2 linked regions of the Magnetococcus sp. PR-3 genome follow. The protein of the gene in region 1 binds, or shares a complex with, the protein of each later gene. Links are inferred from orthologs where the notes say so. Each region holds a gene or a part of one and is shown in the gene's direction. Other genes may lie near its edges.

Region 1 (9,036 bases):
TGGAGTTTGCTTGCCATGGTCAGGAGGCTATTGAGCACTGGCAAAAGAACCATTACGACCTGATCTTAATGGATATTCAAATGCCGGTGATGGATGGACTGACAGCCACACGGCGTATTCGTGAGCGGGAACAACGCCAGGGCACAGGTCATACGACCATTGTCGCCTTAACCGCCCACGCCATGGCCAGTGATCATCAAAATGCACTGGACGCTGGTTGTGATGATTTTTTAACCAAACCGGTTAAGCGAAAAACCTTGCTGGCATCCCTCGAGAGTTATCTCATTAAAGAACATGAAAAAACACCCGCATAAGAGTATGTTCAATGTTTAACTACCTATTTTTCCGTACTTTTGCCTTCCTCACCGGCTTTTTCAGTCTGGTTGCCACCCACCCTTCTTATGCGGATGACATGCAGCTGGCAGGGCTGTTTGCCCAACATAACCTGCGTGGCACACTGGTAATTGAATCCATAGATGGTCAACATCGGTTTGTTCACAATCAAGCCCGCTCAGGGCAACGCTTTGTACCAGCCTCGACCTTTAAAATCCCCCACACACTCATTGCCTTACAGGAGATGGCGGTCCACCCTCAAGAGATCCTGCTCTGGGATGGTCAACAACACCCCTACCCACCCTGGAACCGTAACCATACCTTAGCCTCCGCTTTTAAATATTCCTGTGTCTGGTGCTTTCAAGAGTTGGCCAAACGTCTGGGACCTCAAGCGTATGGACATTATCTGCAAGAGATGGCCTATGGCACAGCGGTCGCGGGACCTAAGTTGACCAACTTCTGGCTGCAAGGGGATCTAAAAATCAGCGCCAAAGAGCAAATTGCCTTTTTGCGTAAGCTCTACCTACAGCAACTGCCTTTTTCACCCCAACATTTTTCAACGCTTAAGCAAATTATGCAGGTAGAGAAAACAGAAGATTATCAGATCTATGCCAAAACGGGATGGGCTGCAAAGGTCTACCCACAAGTGGGCTGGTATGTCGGTTATGTGGTGGGGAAAAGAGGCGTCTGGATGTTTGCCTTGAACATGAAGGTCAATAACCGTGAACAGCTCTCACTGCGCAAAAGTTTGGTCATGGAAGCCTTACGCCTGAAAAAAATTCAGCCTGCTATGACAGAGATCCCTTAATGCCCATGAACAGGGCAAGAGCTTGATCGTAACGGGGACATAAACGTAAGGGGTGTCATCAGCCAGGGCGATGCGCATGGCATGGGTAGATCGCAAAAGACCACCCTACCAGGGTGCCCCGAACGAGGGCACCCCTTATAGGACTGTTGCCATCAGCTGCGCTGTCTAAGCACCTCATACAAAGCCACACCGGTGGCTACTGAGACATTGAGCGAACCCACACCACCCCCCATGGGAATGGCCACCAACTGGTCACACTTTTCTCGGGTTAAACGGCGCAAACCTTTGCCTTCATTACCCATAATCAACGCCAATGGACCTTTACAGTTCAAGTCACCAATGGGTGTTGAATCCTCTTCCCCAGCCATACCCACCACCCAGACATTGAGCTTTTGCAACTGCTCAATAGCCCGTGCCAAGTTGGTCACACGGATCAGATCCAGCCGCTCAGCCGCACCTGCCGATGCTTTAATGGCCCCGGCGTTTAGGGGTGCCGCACGATCTTTGGGAAGAATCACCGCCAGCGCACCAAACGCTTCTGCACTGCGCATAATGGCCCCCAGGTTATGCGGATCTTCCACCCCATCCAAGATCACCAGCAAGGGTTCTTTAGCTTGTTCAACCACATCCAGCAGATCATCCCAACCCATCGCCTCACGGGGGGCACAACGGGCAATGACCCCTTGGTGCACAGCCCCATCGGCCATACGGTCCATGGCACCACGATCTTTAAACTGAATTTGTATGCCGCGCTCCCGGAAGGTATCAATCATCCCTTCCACACGTTTACCGTGGCGCCCTTTTAAGATCCACAGTTGGGAAACAGGGCGGCCACTTTCCAGCAGAGCCATAACGGGGTTAACCCCGTAGATTTTGGTTTCATCACTCACTTGCGGCTCCATTGGGTTCCCTGAGCGCCATCTTCCAGCACAATACCTTGCGCGGCCAGCTCATCACGAATACGGTCGGACTCGGCCCAATTTTTGGACTGTCGGGCTTCAGTGCGTTGGGTAATTAAGGCCTCAATCGCTTCGGCCCCCAACCCACCCTCTTCGGTACGCTCGGCTCGGAACCAACTCTCAGGATTTTGCTCGGCCAAACCCAAGTGCTGTCCCAACCCCCGGATCACACGCGCCCAGGTGGCTATGACTTCTGGATCTTTTTTCTCAGCAATGGCGGTATTGAGCATTTTGGCCGCTTCAAACAGTTGAGCAATCGCTTGAGGGGTATTGAAATCATCATCCATCGATTTCAGATAACGCTCCACCAACGCTTGTGGCGCTCCTTCCGGTACATCCGACATCTCAAAAATAGCATCGGATGGCAAGCGCCCCAAAATACCCTGAGCAGCACGCAAGGCTGTGTAAAGACGATCCAACCCAGCTTTGGCGGCATCAAGCAGACCAAAGTTGAAATCCAACGGGCTACGGTAGTGACTGTTGAGAATGAAGAAACGTAAAACCTCACCATGGTAACGTTCTAACAGATCACGGATGGTGTGGAAGTTGCCCAAAGATTTGGACATCTTCTCCGCCTCACCCTCTTCATTAATCACATTCACAAAGCCGTTGTGGATCCAGTAGTTCACCGCATGTTTGCCGGTGCACCCTTCGGTCTGAGCAATCTCATTTTCATGGTGTGGGAAGATCAAGTCACGACCACCACCATGGATGTCAAAGGAGTCGCCCAGATACTTGGTGCCCATCGCCGAACACTCAATATGCCAACCGGGACGACCAGACCCCCAGGGAGAGTCCCATTGGGGCTCTTCAGGTTTGGCCCCTTTCCAGAGGACAAAATCCATAGGGTTACGCTTATTGTGGTCCACATCAACACGGGCCCCGGCCTCTTGCTCATCCAAAACTTTTCCTGAGAGTTGGCCATAATTCTTAAACTGATCAACCGCGTAATAGACATCCCCGCCACTGGGATAGGCCACACCTTTATCCACCAAAGCTGTGATCATCTGCTGCATTTCCGGCAGATGTTCAGTCGCCTTGGGCTCAATATCTGCTTTTTGCACACCCAATGCCCCCATATCGTCATGGAAAGCATCAATGTAGCGGCTGGTCAGCTCCTGGATCGATTCACCACGCTCATTAGCCCGCTTGATAATTTTATCGTCAATATCGGTAAAATTACGAACATAGGTCAGGTCAAAACCTTTGACCCTAAAGTGCCGCGCAATGACATCAAACACCACCATAACCCGTGCATGACCTATGTGGCTGTAGTCATAAACTGTCACACCACACACATACATGCCCACTTTTCCGGGAATCATGGGAACAAAAGGTTCTTTTTTACGTCCAAGGGTGTTGTAAATCGCGATACCCACAGGTCTTTGCCTTTTTTTTCAGGTTGTTATAAAAAAGGTGGATTATACCCCAATCAACCTTCATTTGCCATTGGATAAGGAAAAGGTTATATTCCAGAATTCCAAGCTTGATAAATCGGTCAAAAAAAGGCCTATATGGAACCCATTACATTGGCACTCACCTGATGGGTGAAATGCTGTTTTTGCATTAAACCTGAAAACAAACAAGCTGTTGTCTCATTTGGAGCGCAAATCGATGTCTGAAGCCAAGCACCATAAACTGATCGTTCTCGGTTCCGGTCCTGCCGGTTTCACTGCGGCCATTTACGCGGCCCGCGCCAACCTTAACCCTGTGGTTATTCAAGGTCTGCAACCGGGTGGTCAGTTGACCATTACGACAGAAGTGGATAACTACCCTGGTTTTGAAGAGGGGGTTCAGGGTCCTGAGCTGATGCAGAAAATGCAAGCACAGGCTGAGCGTTTTAACACCGAGGTGATTTTTGATACGGTCACCAGTGCCGATTTGAGCAAACGCCCCTTTACTCTGAACTGTGACAGTGGCGATGTGTACACCTGTGACGCTTTGATTATCTCTACCGGCGCTTCCGCCAAGTGGTTGGGGATGGAGTCTGAGCAAAAACTGAACGGTTTTGGTGTCTCAGCCTGCGCCACTTGTGATGGTTTCTTCTTCAAAAACCAAGATGTCTGCGTCATTGGTGGCGGGGACACTGCGGTTGAAGAGGCGCTCTACCTGGCCAACATCTGCAACAAGGTCTACTTGGTTCATCGTCGTGATGAACTGCGTGCTGAGAAGATTATGCAGAACCAGATGTTTGCTAAAGAGAACATCATTCCTGTTTGGGATAGCGTACCCGAAGAGATGCTGGGTGACCCCAATAAAGGGGGTTTAACCGGCGTACGCATTAAAAACGTCAAGAGTGGTGAGAGCTCTGATCTGACTGTTACCGGCTGCTTTATCGCCATTGGCCACCGCCCCAATACTGAGATCTTTGGGGAGCAGCTGGATAAAGATGAAAATGGCTACCTCATCACCAAGCCAGACTCCACCGCCATGAACATTGAAGGTGTGTTTGCGGCTGGTGATGTTCAGGATACGGTTTTCCGCCAAGCTGTGACCGCTGCCGGCACAGGCTGCATGGCAGCTATTGAAGCAGAACGTTGGTTGGCTGCACAGGAATAAGCACCGTTCCAATGCATCTATTTAAAAGGCTGAGATTTTTTAATCTCAGCCTTTTTTATACCCAGACTCCACAACAGAAGACATGCGAGGGTTTTTCACTTGATCCACCCGCCCCAAAAGAACGGCGTTAACAGCAAGTGTAACCACCGCTCACAGATAGGGTCTTGGCACGGTTGATAAAACCCACAAACACCGAGCACTCCATAGCCTGCCCGCTGTGGCGGGTCACTCTATGGTTTTCATCACTCAAGGTCGAAATACCTCTCGCGCCTCCTCATTCAGTTTCCATGCTTACCCAGGGATTGGCTGCAAACATGCCCAGCGCTTGCTCATAACCAACAAACAACGCTATAACAGAGGGCCTATTCACTCCGTTCTTGGCTATTGCTATGATCACCCGCCATCAGATTGATCTGGTTCTGGCACTCTCTCAGCAGGTGCCCCTACAGGTGTGGGATCAAAAAGGCATGCTCGATCGCGAGCTGGCACTCTATCGCACCATGCAACCACACTTGCGGTCTATTACCTTACTAACCGATGGGGACCGCCATGAAGGACGCTATCAACCTCAACTAGCCGGTATGCACCTTCAATACAATCGCTGGGAGCTACGTCCTTGGCACTATCAGCGCTGGCTAAAAATGCCTTGGCGACGCTGGAAGCAAGGCCATGTTCTGTTTAAAAGCAATCAGTTAAGTAGTGCGCCTAATGCCATTGATCTTGCCCGCTACTATGGCCAAAAGAGCATTACCCGTTGTGGTTATCTGCTCAGTGAATTTGCCGCCTTACACCATGGCCCCTATTCCAAAGCCCGCCTAAGAGCGATTATACGGGAACAACGTGCTTTTCATGGTGCCAACCGGGCCTTCGTCACCACCCCGCAAATGGCCCAACTGCTGACCAACCGCTACGGTCTCTCCAGTGAGCAGATCCGTATTCAACCCAACTATGTGGACTGTACGCAATTTACGCCGACGACTGAAGTCCGTAAACCGGGTCCCCTGCGGCTGCTTTTTGTCGGGCGCCTGCACCCAGAAAAAAATTTGCTCAATCTTTTACAGGCCATGGTGGGGTTAAACGATCTCCATCTGGACCTGATTGGACAAGGAGATCAGCAAGCCGAACTGGAACAGTTTATTGAACACCATCAACTCTCCGTCACTTTGCATGGTCGGGTTGCACACAACGATCTGGTTTTATTTCACCACAACAGCGATCTGTTTGTTCTACCCTCCTTACAAGAAGGACACCCCAAAGCTCTGCTAGAAGCGATGGCATGTGGCTCACCCATTTTAACCACCGATGCACCGGGTAACCGGGATGTGGTGCAACATGGGCACACCGGTTGGATCAGCGCAACCGATGCCCCAGCGCTGCAACAGAGCTTGAAGCATTTACAAAGCCACCCAGAGCTTCGCCACCAATTGGGGGTCCAAGCACGGCAGTATGCGGAAACAGAGGTCTCTCTAACCGCCATAGCCCAACGTGAGCTGACCCTTTATGAAGAGATTTTCAACACACCTTAAGCGAGGCCTTTGTTGCGTTCACCCCTCATAACCCGCCTAAAATCCTGTTGCCTAAAAGGGGGAATCACGGGATAATGAATGTGACGTTTTGATGACAAACACAATGATCCAAGCCTGTTCGGGTCATTTGGGGGGGTGGGATATAAAAGAATGGCCAAAAAAAAGAAAAAACCGGCCAAAGAGAAACTGCTTTCCGCAGCCAAAAGGATTAAGCAGGAAAAACGGGCCCAAAAAAAGCTGATTGAAGCAACCAAAGCGCTAAAAAAAGATAAAAAGAAGAATAAAGAGAAACCCAAACAGGAAGAGGCCCCCAAACGCAGCATACGGGTTGCCAAACACCTGATGATACCGGTACAGCCTGAACCACTGCTGGCACCCCCACCTCCCCCTGTGGCAGCCCCAACGCCCCTAAAAGAGGCTGACCCAGAGGTTCTGGATCTCGACCGCTTACACATCCTTGGGCAAATTCTTGACTACGCCTTACAGCATAGCCTTCTTGATGAAGATGCTGTCTTACGTTGGGGTAAACGGTGTGTCAGTGATGCCATGATCGAAAAACTGAACCTGACCATTCATGATGAAAAACTTCCGCCGGCCAAACCGATCCGTTTAAATCCAAATCTTTATGGTGGATAGATTCGAATATTCAATAATTAACGAATACTTATACTGAATAACATGCAAATTGATTAATTGCATTCATTTGCAAAATACAGCAAACTAATCCGTGTAAGATTTTGTCTTTAACCTCTTATTGGACGGTTGCAGTGCCATGATGGAGTGTCAAACCCGCATTGAAAATGATCATCTGACCATAGGCCTACCTAAGGATTTCTCCAGTAGGCACTACCCCTCTTTTCGGGCCTGCTTCATTCATCATCCCCCTAGCTGGACCTATATTCTAGACTGCGTTCAGCTAACCCATCTAGACAGCGCAGCGCTTGGTATGTTTTTGCTTTTACAAAAACATGTCGCGGCTGGGAGGGGGAAAATAAGCTGTATTAACTGCCATCCTCATTTACAAAACTTACTGGACAAAGCCCAGTTCAGCCATCTGTTCCAGATCAACCCTATGGTTCAGCCAGGGGCACATCCGGAACTTCCACATGAAGCGATTCCACGGCAAATCGCCACAACCTAAGCCTTGTACCACGCTTTTTTAACACACCCTCTACGCATTGGGCAGTAACCCCATGACCTGGTTACGTCCCCCCTCCTTGGCCATATACAGCGCTTTATCCGCCAGCCCGACCATCTCATCCTTGCTATCAAGGGTGATATCAAAACAGGTGACCCCAATACTGATGCTTAAAGGACGCCCAGGATAGCGCCGGGACATCGCCTCACCGACTTGTCGAATGGCCAGTCGAATCCGTTCACAATACCGGGCCGCTTCTTTATAATCAGTATCCCGTAGAACAACAATGAACTCCTCACCCCCATACCGACCTACAGAGCCGTTACCTCGAGTGAGCTTTTTTAAGACGGCTGAGACCAGTTTGAGCACATTATCGCCCATTTGATGGCCAAAGGTGTCGTTAAACTTCTTAAAATAGTCGACATCTAACATGGCCACTGAGAGCTGACCCACCTCCTTTTTGGCCTGTTGAAACGACTGCTCTAAAATTTCATCAATGCGTCCACGGTTATAAAGCTTGGTCAGGTGATCACAGTGGGCCATTTGATTGGCCACCTGGAGCTGCTTGGCATGTTCCAGCGCCATGCCTAACTCATGAGCGACTTGATTGAGTGGATTGAGAGTAGGCAGATCAAACAGTGGCCCATCTGGCCCATTATCCAGAGCAATCAAACCATAAACACGCTGCGGGCCCACCACAGGGGTCAAGGCCATCTGTCTGGCCTGAATTTTATTGCGAATATGCTTCTCAACAGCTGTCTTGCCAGAGACCAGCAACTGCTTACGCTGACGCAGCGCATCCAAAAAGGCGCTGGGTTCATCATCCAATGGAATTTCCACAGGTTGTTTCATGGGACGTAAGAGCTGACTATCCCGACTAAAGCTGGCCTCTTTGACCAAGCAGCGTTTAACCGGATCTACATGAAAAACCATACCACGTTTGGCTTTAAATGCAGCACAGATAGAAGCCAGGGTATTATCAAGTATTTCCTGCTTTATCAAGCTTTTATGTGGAGCTAACAGTGTCTCTTGTACCGGTGTAGGCTTTGGTGCTTCTACAGGAGCTACAGGCTGTGGAGGGGGTTTTTTCTCATATTTAAGCTCTGTATTGAGCTTGGCCAAAGAGATTCCTGCATCCAAAAGGTTGCGATTGAAAGCAATGTGGTCAGGAAACTCAATACCATCATGGGCAGCAACTTTGCGTACATCCAGATTAACCTGCTCAACAATGGCCGCATAATCTGCCCGGTTCAGGGAGAGATACTTCTGTACCTCTGGCGGTAGAACCGGATGTTGTCCACGGGGAAGGGATCCCAAACCTTGGATCCAAGCCAAAAAGTCTGCCAACTGTACAATCGCCGTAAGCTGAGCAACCTCTTTGCCCACCTCTTTGGCATCATAACGGCTGTGATGCAGAGCAACAGCTAAAACTACCGCACTGTTCATACCCCACTTGTTCAGAGTATGGGCACCGATACCATCATGCCCAACCCCCAAAAGGGTCCGCTCATAAGCGACGCTATCCCAATCCGTCCGGATAGAGATCTCCTGCAACTCCTCATAATCCATAGCCCCCAGGCCATCGATAAGCAGTTTGCCGAGATCGTGCAGCAGACCTGCAAGATAGGCCTCTTCAATATTGGCATAGTTGACCTTTTTGGCGATCACCCGTGCCGCACACGCAACCCATAAGTTATGGCGCCACAAGGTGGC
Region 2 (8,900 bases), on another replicon or contig:
TTCGTCCAGATGGTACCGTCTTTCAACAGAAAGTTTGGCGGGAGATGAGTAAGGTTGGACCTGGTGAGACCATGACCTATGGGGAGCTGGCCAAGCGTTTAAACAGCTCTGCCCGTGCGGTTGGTGTTGCTGCAGGTCAAAACCCCATTCCTGTAATTATCCCATGTCATCGTGTGGTTGGTGCCAAGGAGCTGGGGGGGTATAGTGGCCATGGTGGTTTACAGACCAAGCGGACACTGCTTAGTCTGGAAGGTGCCCTGATTGGTGATATGGGTATTCCTTATCGTCAGGCTTCATAATATGAGTTAACCACCCTATTGGGTGTGACGTACGAGATATCATTTTCGGGCCGGAGGGGTAGGATACCCTCTGGCCCGTTTTTATTGGGGCTGCTAGCTTAAACCACACCATAAAAATGTCATACGCTCGGCTGTTTTTTGGGCTAAATGTTCATCACCCTGTTAAAGGGGTCACACGTGTTGAGGGTGATATGTTGAATGGGCAGGGATGGTATGGGTAGAGAGTGCGAGAAAAAGCACCTGCTTTTATGGTGGGGTGGTTCTGCTTGGGTTGAGTTGTCTGCCACGTCATATGGAGCTGAAAAGGGATTACGCCTAGTTTCCAATGTGGTCAGAGGGGATCCTTTAAAGGCTGTATGGACCATGAATTTGGCCAACTGTGCAAGCGGTAGCAGGGCAGGCAGGGTTGTAGAGAGGTTGTATAAGGCGTTTGCTAAGCAAGAGTTTTTGCGTGGGCAGATAGGATGAATGTCGCCAGATTGGAACAGGTATACGTGTTTAAACCCCATAACCAACAGTCCACTTTCTATAGCACCCTGTCCACGAGTAAGTAAATACTGTGTTGGGGCTGTATTGGTATAGGGCCTGAGCACTGTTAAGGGGGGGGTCTACGGTCATTCGGTGCCACTGGTCCCGGTCAACCAGCCCCGGAGATGCTCAGGTAGAAAACCCTGATATCTTGGTGTTGAAACAGAGATTCTAGACTTGAGAGGTTACAAATCTTACGCAGGGTCACCTCTTGACGCTTAGGGTTCGTTATCCCAGTGGATATGAGGATCTAGCGGGTTACTTGGGGCCGTGACAAGCCGGTTTGCAGTATGAATTCTCCGACCATATCCGTGGCACGGGTTGATAGGATATGGCGTGTATTCTCTCCTTTGGGTATAGGTTGTCCCTGCCAAGGTTATCCATACGGACCTTTTATAGGCGTATGAAATATAGTCTTTTTAACTTCAAAGGGTTTGGGCCCATGCCCCAGACAGTAGAGAATGGCATGGACCCAATGTTCAGGTGGTATCAAACCGTTGAAACGGCTAGAACCCTCACGGTTTGTTTAGCGTACTGAAGCGTGTGCGTGGTCCTGAGGGTGGTGGATCGGTTGTAAATGTTTCCACCAAGATGTAGTGGGGTACGCTTCGGTTAGGGTGAATCGTTGCCCAATCATGGGGGTGATGATTTGAAGATCTTTGAGGGATGCCGCCTTTTTTAGCCGCTCAATGGGTTCATTCCAGGTATGGAGTGAGAGGTTGAATCGCCCCCAGTGGATCGGTAATAGCGCCTCTCCACGTAGATCTTGGTGGGCCTGAGCGGTCTGTTCGGGAAACATATGTACGTTGGGCCAGCCTGGGTTATACGCACCACACTCCAGCATGGTGAGATCAAACGGCCCAAGACGGTCACCAATCTCTTTAAAACCGGGAAAGTAGCCGCTATCCCCACTAAAGAAGATATTTTCTGATTGACCACGTATGGCCCAGCTTGCCCATAGGGTTTGATTACCCCCTGTCAGGCTACGACCAGAGAAGTGGCGGGCCGGTGTTGCGGTTAAGGTCAGGGGCCCCAATGTGGTCTCCTGCCACCAATCCCGTTCGATAATTTTCTGTTCAGGGACCCCCCAGCGTTGGAGGTGGGCCCCCACACCCAATGGAACCACAAAGTGATCCACCTTGGGGCCAAGTTTTTTTATGCTCTGCATATCCAGGTGATCGTAGTGATCATGGGAGATCACCACGATATTAATGTGTTCCACAGTATCCAGGGTGATGGGCAGTTCAGGGAAAAAACTTTTTGGGGGGAGCCATGCAAAGGGAGAAGCATGGTTACTGAAAACAGGGTCCATGAGTACAGTTTGACCATCCATCTCCAATAATAAGGTAGAGTGCCCCATCCAGGTAATATGGCTACGACCATCGTCTACCTTAAGGGTGCTGAGCTTATGAACGGGAATGGGTTGGGTCGGGGGGCGGCCAGGTCGGGTAAAGATCCACTGGTAGAGGGTTGACCAGAAGTGGCCTTTCTCCAGGCCCTGAGGCGTGGGGATGGTGTTCATGAATTGGCCATCCTCATAGCGGCTTGTACGGTTTGTATGGGTGTGTTCAGACATGGGTTCTAAACCTCCAAAAGGTTCGGTTTGCACCAAGGTGCAACCCACTAAAATGAGGGTTATGATGAGTAAAAGGGTCAATCGCTTGGCCATAGTGATCGCTCTATCTGCTAACTGACTGGTCAGTCATAAAAGGTTAAAAAAAAGCCCACGGTTTAATGGGTAGTGATGCCTTGCCAGTAGACATGAAAACCTTGTGCAATCGTGGTTTGTGTCTCTGTAGCCTCTCCCTCTGGTGTTCTTAGGAAGGTGATGGTGGCATTAATAAGGGCGCCAGCCATGGTTAGGTGATAGGTGACGGGGAGGTCGCAGATGATTTTCTCCTTTATACCCATCTGCATATCCATGGAGAAGCCAGTGAATTCAGCTGCCATGGCTTCACGTGTCTCTTGGGAGACCAGCTCTGAGAGACGTAGTTGCTCCATGAGATCATAGTGTGTGGGGTTGTTCTGTGCCCACAGGATCATACCTGTCCATGCTTGTAGCAGTTTTTCCCTTAGGTGCGCTTTAGGGTCCCAGTTGGCCATAATATGGGCATAGAGATCTTTTTTAAGCCGTATATAGACTGCATCAATCAGGATATCTTTGGAGCTGAAGTAATGAAATAGGGTACCGGTGGCAACCTGAGCCTCTTTGGCAATACTGGCCGTTGAGGTTTTCCAGAAGCCATCTCTGGCAAAAAGGTAGATGGCCGCTTCTAGAATGCGGGTCTTTTTATCTTTTAAGGTATCCATGGATCTGACTTTAGCTCTGATTGAGTGATCAGTCAATCATAAAAAGGTAAGCGCTATCTTAGCCTCCTAACGGGGTGAAATAGTCATATAGGGGCGGGTTTTTTAGGGGGTAGATATCCATGGCATCTACCTGTCCATGAGGGATGCAGATTCGTCCCGAAATGTCCCTGGGCAAGAGGTCACCAAGAACAGGGTGGTTATAAGACAGAAGGGGATGTCTAAAAAAGAAGGAAGGACAAATCATGACCAAACGGCCCACCCTGAGCGGAAGAGTTCACATTCTACCTGTTTACCTGCAAGCCTGTGGTGGCGCGGAAAGAGCAGGTACCTCTAATCGTGAAAAAGCGCGTACAGGTGGCGCATCATTAAAAAATCTAGGGATAGTTTTAGTTGAGTGGACCCACACTGAAGGCGTAAACCGATCCGTCCTCAAGAGTGAGCAAGTCATGCTTTTGGGGTGTTCAAAAAGGTCGTTCGGAAGGCAACAGACAGATAATGCATAGCAGGACACCAAGGGTACAACGCTTTGGAATGCCCCTCCGACCATCTGATTACTATTTGATTGCTAGAAACAAAAAAGGCTTACGATGTGAATCGTAAGCCTTTGATATAAATGGCGCGCGGTAGAGGATTCGAACCTCTGACCTTTGGCTTCGGAGGCCAACACTCTATCCGGCTGAGCTAACCGCGCGTAGACAGAAATTTTGGATGTGCAACTATAGGTACTGGACGCTGGATTGTCAAAGGCCAAATGAGAGCAACTTGACAACGGCAAGCAGGCAACCTACGGTAGCACGAATGCAATGTCACACCATGGTGGCTTGTAGGGTAGAAAATGGAAGAATGGATTTCCTTTTTTTTAAGGAAATTGGAACATATGCCCCCTTGGTATGCCTAAGGTGGGAACATGGACAGCAGCGTATGCCATTGAGCGGTGGACCCCTATAAAAAAGGTCCAGGTGGTAGCGCCAATATCTCTTTATGTGCAAGAGGAGCAGACCAGATCATGAGCGAAAATGTCACGAGCACCACAGATAGCCAGTTTGAAGCCGACGTTCTGCAAGAAGATAAGCCGGTATTGGTGGATTTCTGGGCCGAGTGGTGTGGCCCCTGTAAGCAGGTTGCCCCTTTCCTGGAGCAGCTGGCTCAGGATAAGGCGGATAGCCTGAAAGTGGTCAAATTGAACATTGATGAGAACCCCAACGTTCCCGGTCGCTTCGGTGTACGTGGTATCCCCACCTTGATGATTTTTAAAGGTGGCCAGATCCAGGCTTCCAAGATTGGCGCCATGCCTAAATCCAAGCTGTATGAGTGGGTAGATGAAGCCATGGCTGGCTAAGTCATCCCCATTGGATGTATAAAAAAAGGCTGGTCATTTCGACCAGCCTTTTTTTAATTCTACCTGGACACAACGGTACCTTCATAAAAAGGTCCAACATCCACCGTGATCAGGTGACACTTTTTTCAAGCCTTTTTTATCCAAGCACTTTGTTTCATCCTGACTCAATCATGGTACCGTGTTTTTATACTGTGTACCCTGTAGCATGGCCTTTTTCCTATTTACCCCAACGGGTTCACGACCATGGAAACCATCACCCAACGTTTGGAACAGATACAAGAGCGTATCATCACAGCCTGTCAACGCGTGGGCCGTTCCCCTCAGGAGATTCAGCTCATGGCGGTCTCCAAACGTAAACCAGCACAAGCCATAGAAGAAGCTTTGCAGGCAGGCCATCTCCTCTTTGGAGAGAACCGGGTGCAGGAGGCCAGAGAGAAGCTGCCGGCGGTTCAGATACCTGCAGAGGCCACCCCTCAGTGGCATCTTATTGGTCCTTTACAGAAGAATAAGGTCAAATACATTGGCGGCTTGTTTCATATGGTGCAGACCGTAGATACATTGGAGCTGGCTGAGGCGATAGATAAACGTATGGGCCAGGAGCAGCGGAACATGCCGATACTGTTGCAGGTCAATGTGGGGGGTGAGGTACAGAAAAGTGGGATGGCACCGGATGATCTGGAGGCGGTGGTCACCGCCATTGCCCCGCTACAAGGGGTGACGGTAAAAGGGTTGATGACGGTACCACCCTTTGCAGAAGATCCTGAACAGGTACGTCCCTACTTCCGTGCGTTGCGTACCCTGGCCACCCATGTCAAACAGATGCGCTTACCCGGTGTTCATATGGATGAACTCTCTATGGGTATGAGTCACGATTTTCATGTCGCCATTGAAGAAGGGGCGACCATGGTACGGGTGGGGAGCGCACTGTTTGGTGCCCGTGAACCGTTATCGTCCGATTGATTCTGGAAAGCGGATCGTACAGAGGCTATGCTCATAGCCCACGGATTTCTGATAGCCTGTTGAGAGTCAAAGATATGTCCACCCATCCTCAAATCGCCTTTCTAGGCGGCGGTAATATGGCCAGTGCCATCCTTGCGGGCCTACGTCAGGCAGAATTTCCTGGACGTAACCTCCATGTGGGCGAGCCTAATACTGACCAGCGTACGGCGCTACAGTCCAAATTTGGTCTGCAGGGTCATGCACAAAACCGCGATGCCGTGACGGGGGCTGACTTGGTTGTGGTCGCGGTTAAGCCTAACCTGGTTCCCATCGTGTTGGCGGATGTGGCGGAACACCTACCCCCCACGGCTGTGGTGCTCTCCATAGCAGCGGGTATGGATCTGGATACCATGGCGGATGCGCTCAATGGGCCACAGCCGATCATTCGTGCCATGCCTAATACCCCGGCTTTGGTGGGGGAGGGGGTGACGGTACTCTGCCCCAATGACCATGTGACCGATGCTCAGCTTACCCAGGCTAAAACGGTACTAGAGAGTGTGGGGCAGGTGGCTGTGGTGAAGCAGGAGAGCTTGATTGATGGTGTCACAGCACTGTCTGGATCAGGGCCGGCATATGTGTTTTTGATGGCGGAAGCACTCTCAGATGGTGGTGTCTCCTGTGGGCTGCCTCGGGATCTGGCTGATCAATTGGCGGTACAGACCCTGCTGGGATCAGCCACCCTTTTACGGGAGAGTGGTGAACACCCGGGAGTCTTAAAAAACCGGGTTACCTCACCCGGTGGTACCACCATTGCTGGGATGGGGGTGTTGGAACGTCATGGTGTGCGTGGTGCATTGATTGATGCGGTACAGGCTGCCTGGAGCCGTTCCAAGGAACTCAGTGGTAAGTAAGTACGTGTAAGGAATAAATATCCATGGATATCATGAGTTCTATCGGTCAGTTATTAACCTTTTTTCTGGGTATCTACTCCTGGATTATTCTCTTTCGGGTGTTGATCTCCTGGGTTAATCCAGACCCCTATAACCCCATCGTTCAGTTGCTGATACGGGTAACCGAACCGGTATTGGGTCCTCTGCGGCGTATGATCCCCTCTATTGCGGGTATCGACTTTTCCCCCATCGTGGCCTTTTTGGGCATCAACATGCTGCAGAGCATGATACACGCCCTTTTCTCCTCCGGTAATGTAGGGGGAGCCATGATGGCCATACTGGGGCAGCTGATCCAGTTTGTGTATCTGATTGTGGTTTTCTATATGCTGCTGCTGCTGGTACGGGGTGGGATTAATTTGTACTCCTGGTCCAGCTTCCGTCGCGGGCAGACCTCAAAGCTGGATCTGCGTCATCCTCTGGCCCGTTTTATCTTTCAGGCAACAGAGCCTGCGGTGCGGCCACTGAAGCGTTATGTGCCCACCGTGTTTGGCTTGGAGATCTCCCCTTTTATTGCCGCATTGTTGAGTATCTTCGTATTGAATATTCTACAGATTGTGGTGGCAGCCTTAATGGGTATCCGCTAACTGTGGTGCGAGAGACCCTAAGCTGGCAGGGGGAAACCCTGTACCTGACGGTTCGGGTTCAGCCTAAGGCATCTCGTGAACGAGTGATGGGCTGGCAAGGGGATCACCTGAAAATTGCGTTGAATGCACCACCGGTAGATGGTGCGGCCAATAAGGCTTTGTGTGGCTTTTTGGCCAAACAGTTTGGGGTTGCCAAGGGGCAAGTGTGTATTGTTCGGGGGGAAAAATCCCGTGAAAAGCAGCTCGCTTTACACGGTGTGGATCAGACGATGTGGGCCAAATTTGCACAGTGCCACGGCCTATAAACCATCTTTTTTCAAACTTTCCACTATCTTTTCTTCTCCAAAGCTTTGAATCAGGCTATCTTTTTTAGAGGTATGTTGGGTTTTTAGCCGTAGGGAGTGTGCCGATGTCTGTCAAAGGGATTTTAGAAACCACCCAATTTCTCACGTTCACCTTGGATCAAGAGGTGTTTGCGGTAGACATTGCGCGGGTACGAGAGGTGCTGGAGTATACCTCGGTCACCAAAGTACCCCGAACACCCGAGTTTATGAGTGGTGTGATCAACCTACGGGGTAGTGTGGTCCCGGTGGTGGATCTGCGTGTGAAGTTTGGTATGGAGGCCACGGCTCAGACCGTCGATACTTGTATTATCATCATTGAGATTGAGAATGGTGGTGAAAAAACGGTGCTGGGTGCCTTGGCGGATTCCGTGAAAGAGGTGATGAGCCTGGAACCGGAGAATATTGAGAATGCCCCCAAGCTGGGAACCAGCCTGCGTACAGACTTTATCCGCGGTATGGGTAAAGAGGGCAACACCTTCATTATTATTCTGGATACTGATCGGGTGTTTAGTGCTGAAGAGCTCTCCTCCATGACCGATGGTCCAGACGAGACCAGTTCGGCAGCCTAATGGGTCTGGTTACCACCCGTTTTGCCCCCAGCCCGACGGGCTATCTCCATTTAGGTCATGCTTTTTCAGCATGGACTGCTTTTGATTTCGCCCACCGCCATGGTGGGCGTTTTCTATTGCGTATTGAGGATATCGATGGGGGGCGCTGTCGCCCGGAGTATATCGATGCCATCTATGAAGATCTCAACTGGCTGGGGATCTATTGGCCTGAACCCGTCCGTCAGCAGTCCCGCCACATGGTGGCCTATGGAGATGCCTTGGTCCAGTTACAGGATTTAGGGGTTCTCTATCCCTGCTTCTGTACCCGTAAGGAGATCCAGCAGGAGATCGCCAATGCCGATCATGCGCCCCATGGGCCAGATGGACCCCTCTACCCTGGGCGATGTCGTGATCTCTCTTCAGGGGAGCAGGGTGAGCGGCTCATGTCAGGGGCCTCCCACGCTCTCCGTTTGGATATGACCCAAGCGATTGCCTTGCTTGCTCAGCCCTTATACTGGGTGGATGGCGATCGTGAGGAGGAGATCACGGCAACCCCTGAAATGTTTGGGGATGTGGTCTTGGCCCGTAAGGATTCCCCCACCAGTTACCACCTAGCTGTGACGGTGGATGACCATATTCAAAAAATCTCCCATGTGGTGCGGGGAGCAGATCTACGTGAAGCAACCCACGTACACCGTTTGCTACAGGCGTTGTTGGGCTTGCAGACCCCAATTTATCATCACCATGGTCTGATGACCGATGAGCAGGGTAAACGTTATGCCAAACGGGATAAAAGCCTGACCCTGCGGGCATTGCGGGCATCCGGGGTGACGGTGGATGAGATCAAAGCCCGTTTAAAGCCAACAACTCTCTCCAGTTAACCAACGGTTCCTCACGATTGTCCTTGGTCAATGGCCTCTAATATCCAGGTTAAACCCTTTTGAAAATCCTCAATCTGTAGAGGGGGGATAGACGCTGTCTCTCCACCATAGGCGGTGGCAGAGAAGGCAAAACCATGGGTGTAATCAATCATAATGCCCAAAAGTAGATCGATTTGTG

The links.
Region 2: the proteins of trxB (region 1) and trxA are in contact, whole or in part, in a crystal structure (PDB 1F6M), measured with the Escherichia coli proteins. The link is inferred for Magnetococcus sp. PR-3 from one-to-one orthologs.

The regions. Positions count from the first base shown.
Region 1 is NZ_JBAHUQ010000013.1:69,874-78,909, reverse strand. The notes cover bases 2,694-5,686. They hold trxB (thioredoxin-disulfide reductase), read left to right. Parts: upstream 2,694-3,714; coding sequence 3,715-4,659; downstream 4,660-5,686. Other genes in these bases: V5T57_RS09215 (glycosyltransferase family 4 protein), read left to right, coding at 5,049-5,686; cysS (cysteine--tRNA ligase), read right to left, coding at 2,694-3,479. In the rest of the region: V5T57_RS09240 (response regulator), read left to right, coding at 1-314; blaOXA (class D beta-lactamase), read left to right, coding at 326-1,141; 23S rRNA (guanosine(2251)-2'-O)-methyltransferase RlmB, read right to left, coding at 1,294-2,031; more of cysS, read right to left, coding at 2,028-2,693; more of V5T57_RS09215, read left to right, coding at 5,687-6,185; V5T57_RS09210 (hypothetical protein), read left to right, coding at 6,336-6,821; V5T57_RS09205 (STAS domain-containing protein), read left to right, coding at 6,958-7,326; V5T57_RS09200 (diguanylate cyclase), read right to left, coding at 7,357-9,036.
Region 2 is NZ_JBAHUQ010000043.1:11,210-20,109, forward strand. Bases 2,953-5,809 are described here. They hold trxA (thioredoxin), read left to right. Parts: upstream 2,953-4,143; coding sequence 4,144-4,476; downstream 4,477-5,809. Other genes in these bases: V5T57_RS18750 (TetR/AcrR family transcriptional regulator), read right to left, coding at 2,953-3,137; V5T57_RS18765 (YggS family pyridoxal phosphate-dependent enzyme), read left to right, coding at 4,720-5,436; proC (pyrroline-5-carboxylate reductase), read left to right, coding at 5,511-5,809. In the rest of the region: V5T57_RS18740 (methylated-DNA--[protein]-cysteine S-methyltransferase), read left to right, coding at 1-299; V5T57_RS18745 (MBL fold metallo-hydrolase), read right to left, coding at 1,354-2,403; more of V5T57_RS18750, read right to left, coding at 2,559-2,952; more of proC, read left to right, coding at 5,810-6,326; V5T57_RS18775 (YggT family protein), read left to right, coding at 6,350-6,949; V5T57_RS18780 (DUF167 domain-containing protein), read left to right, coding at 6,955-7,254; V5T57_RS18785 (chemotaxis protein CheW), read left to right, coding at 7,359-7,862; tRNA glutamyl-Q(34) synthetase GluQRS, read left to right, coding at 7,862-8,722; V5T57_RS18795 (TetR/AcrR family transcriptional regulator), read right to left, coding at 8,734-8,900. UniProt on the Escherichia coli protein: Participates in various redox reactions through the reversible oxidation of its active center dithiol to a disulfide and catalyzes dithiol-disulfide exchange reactions.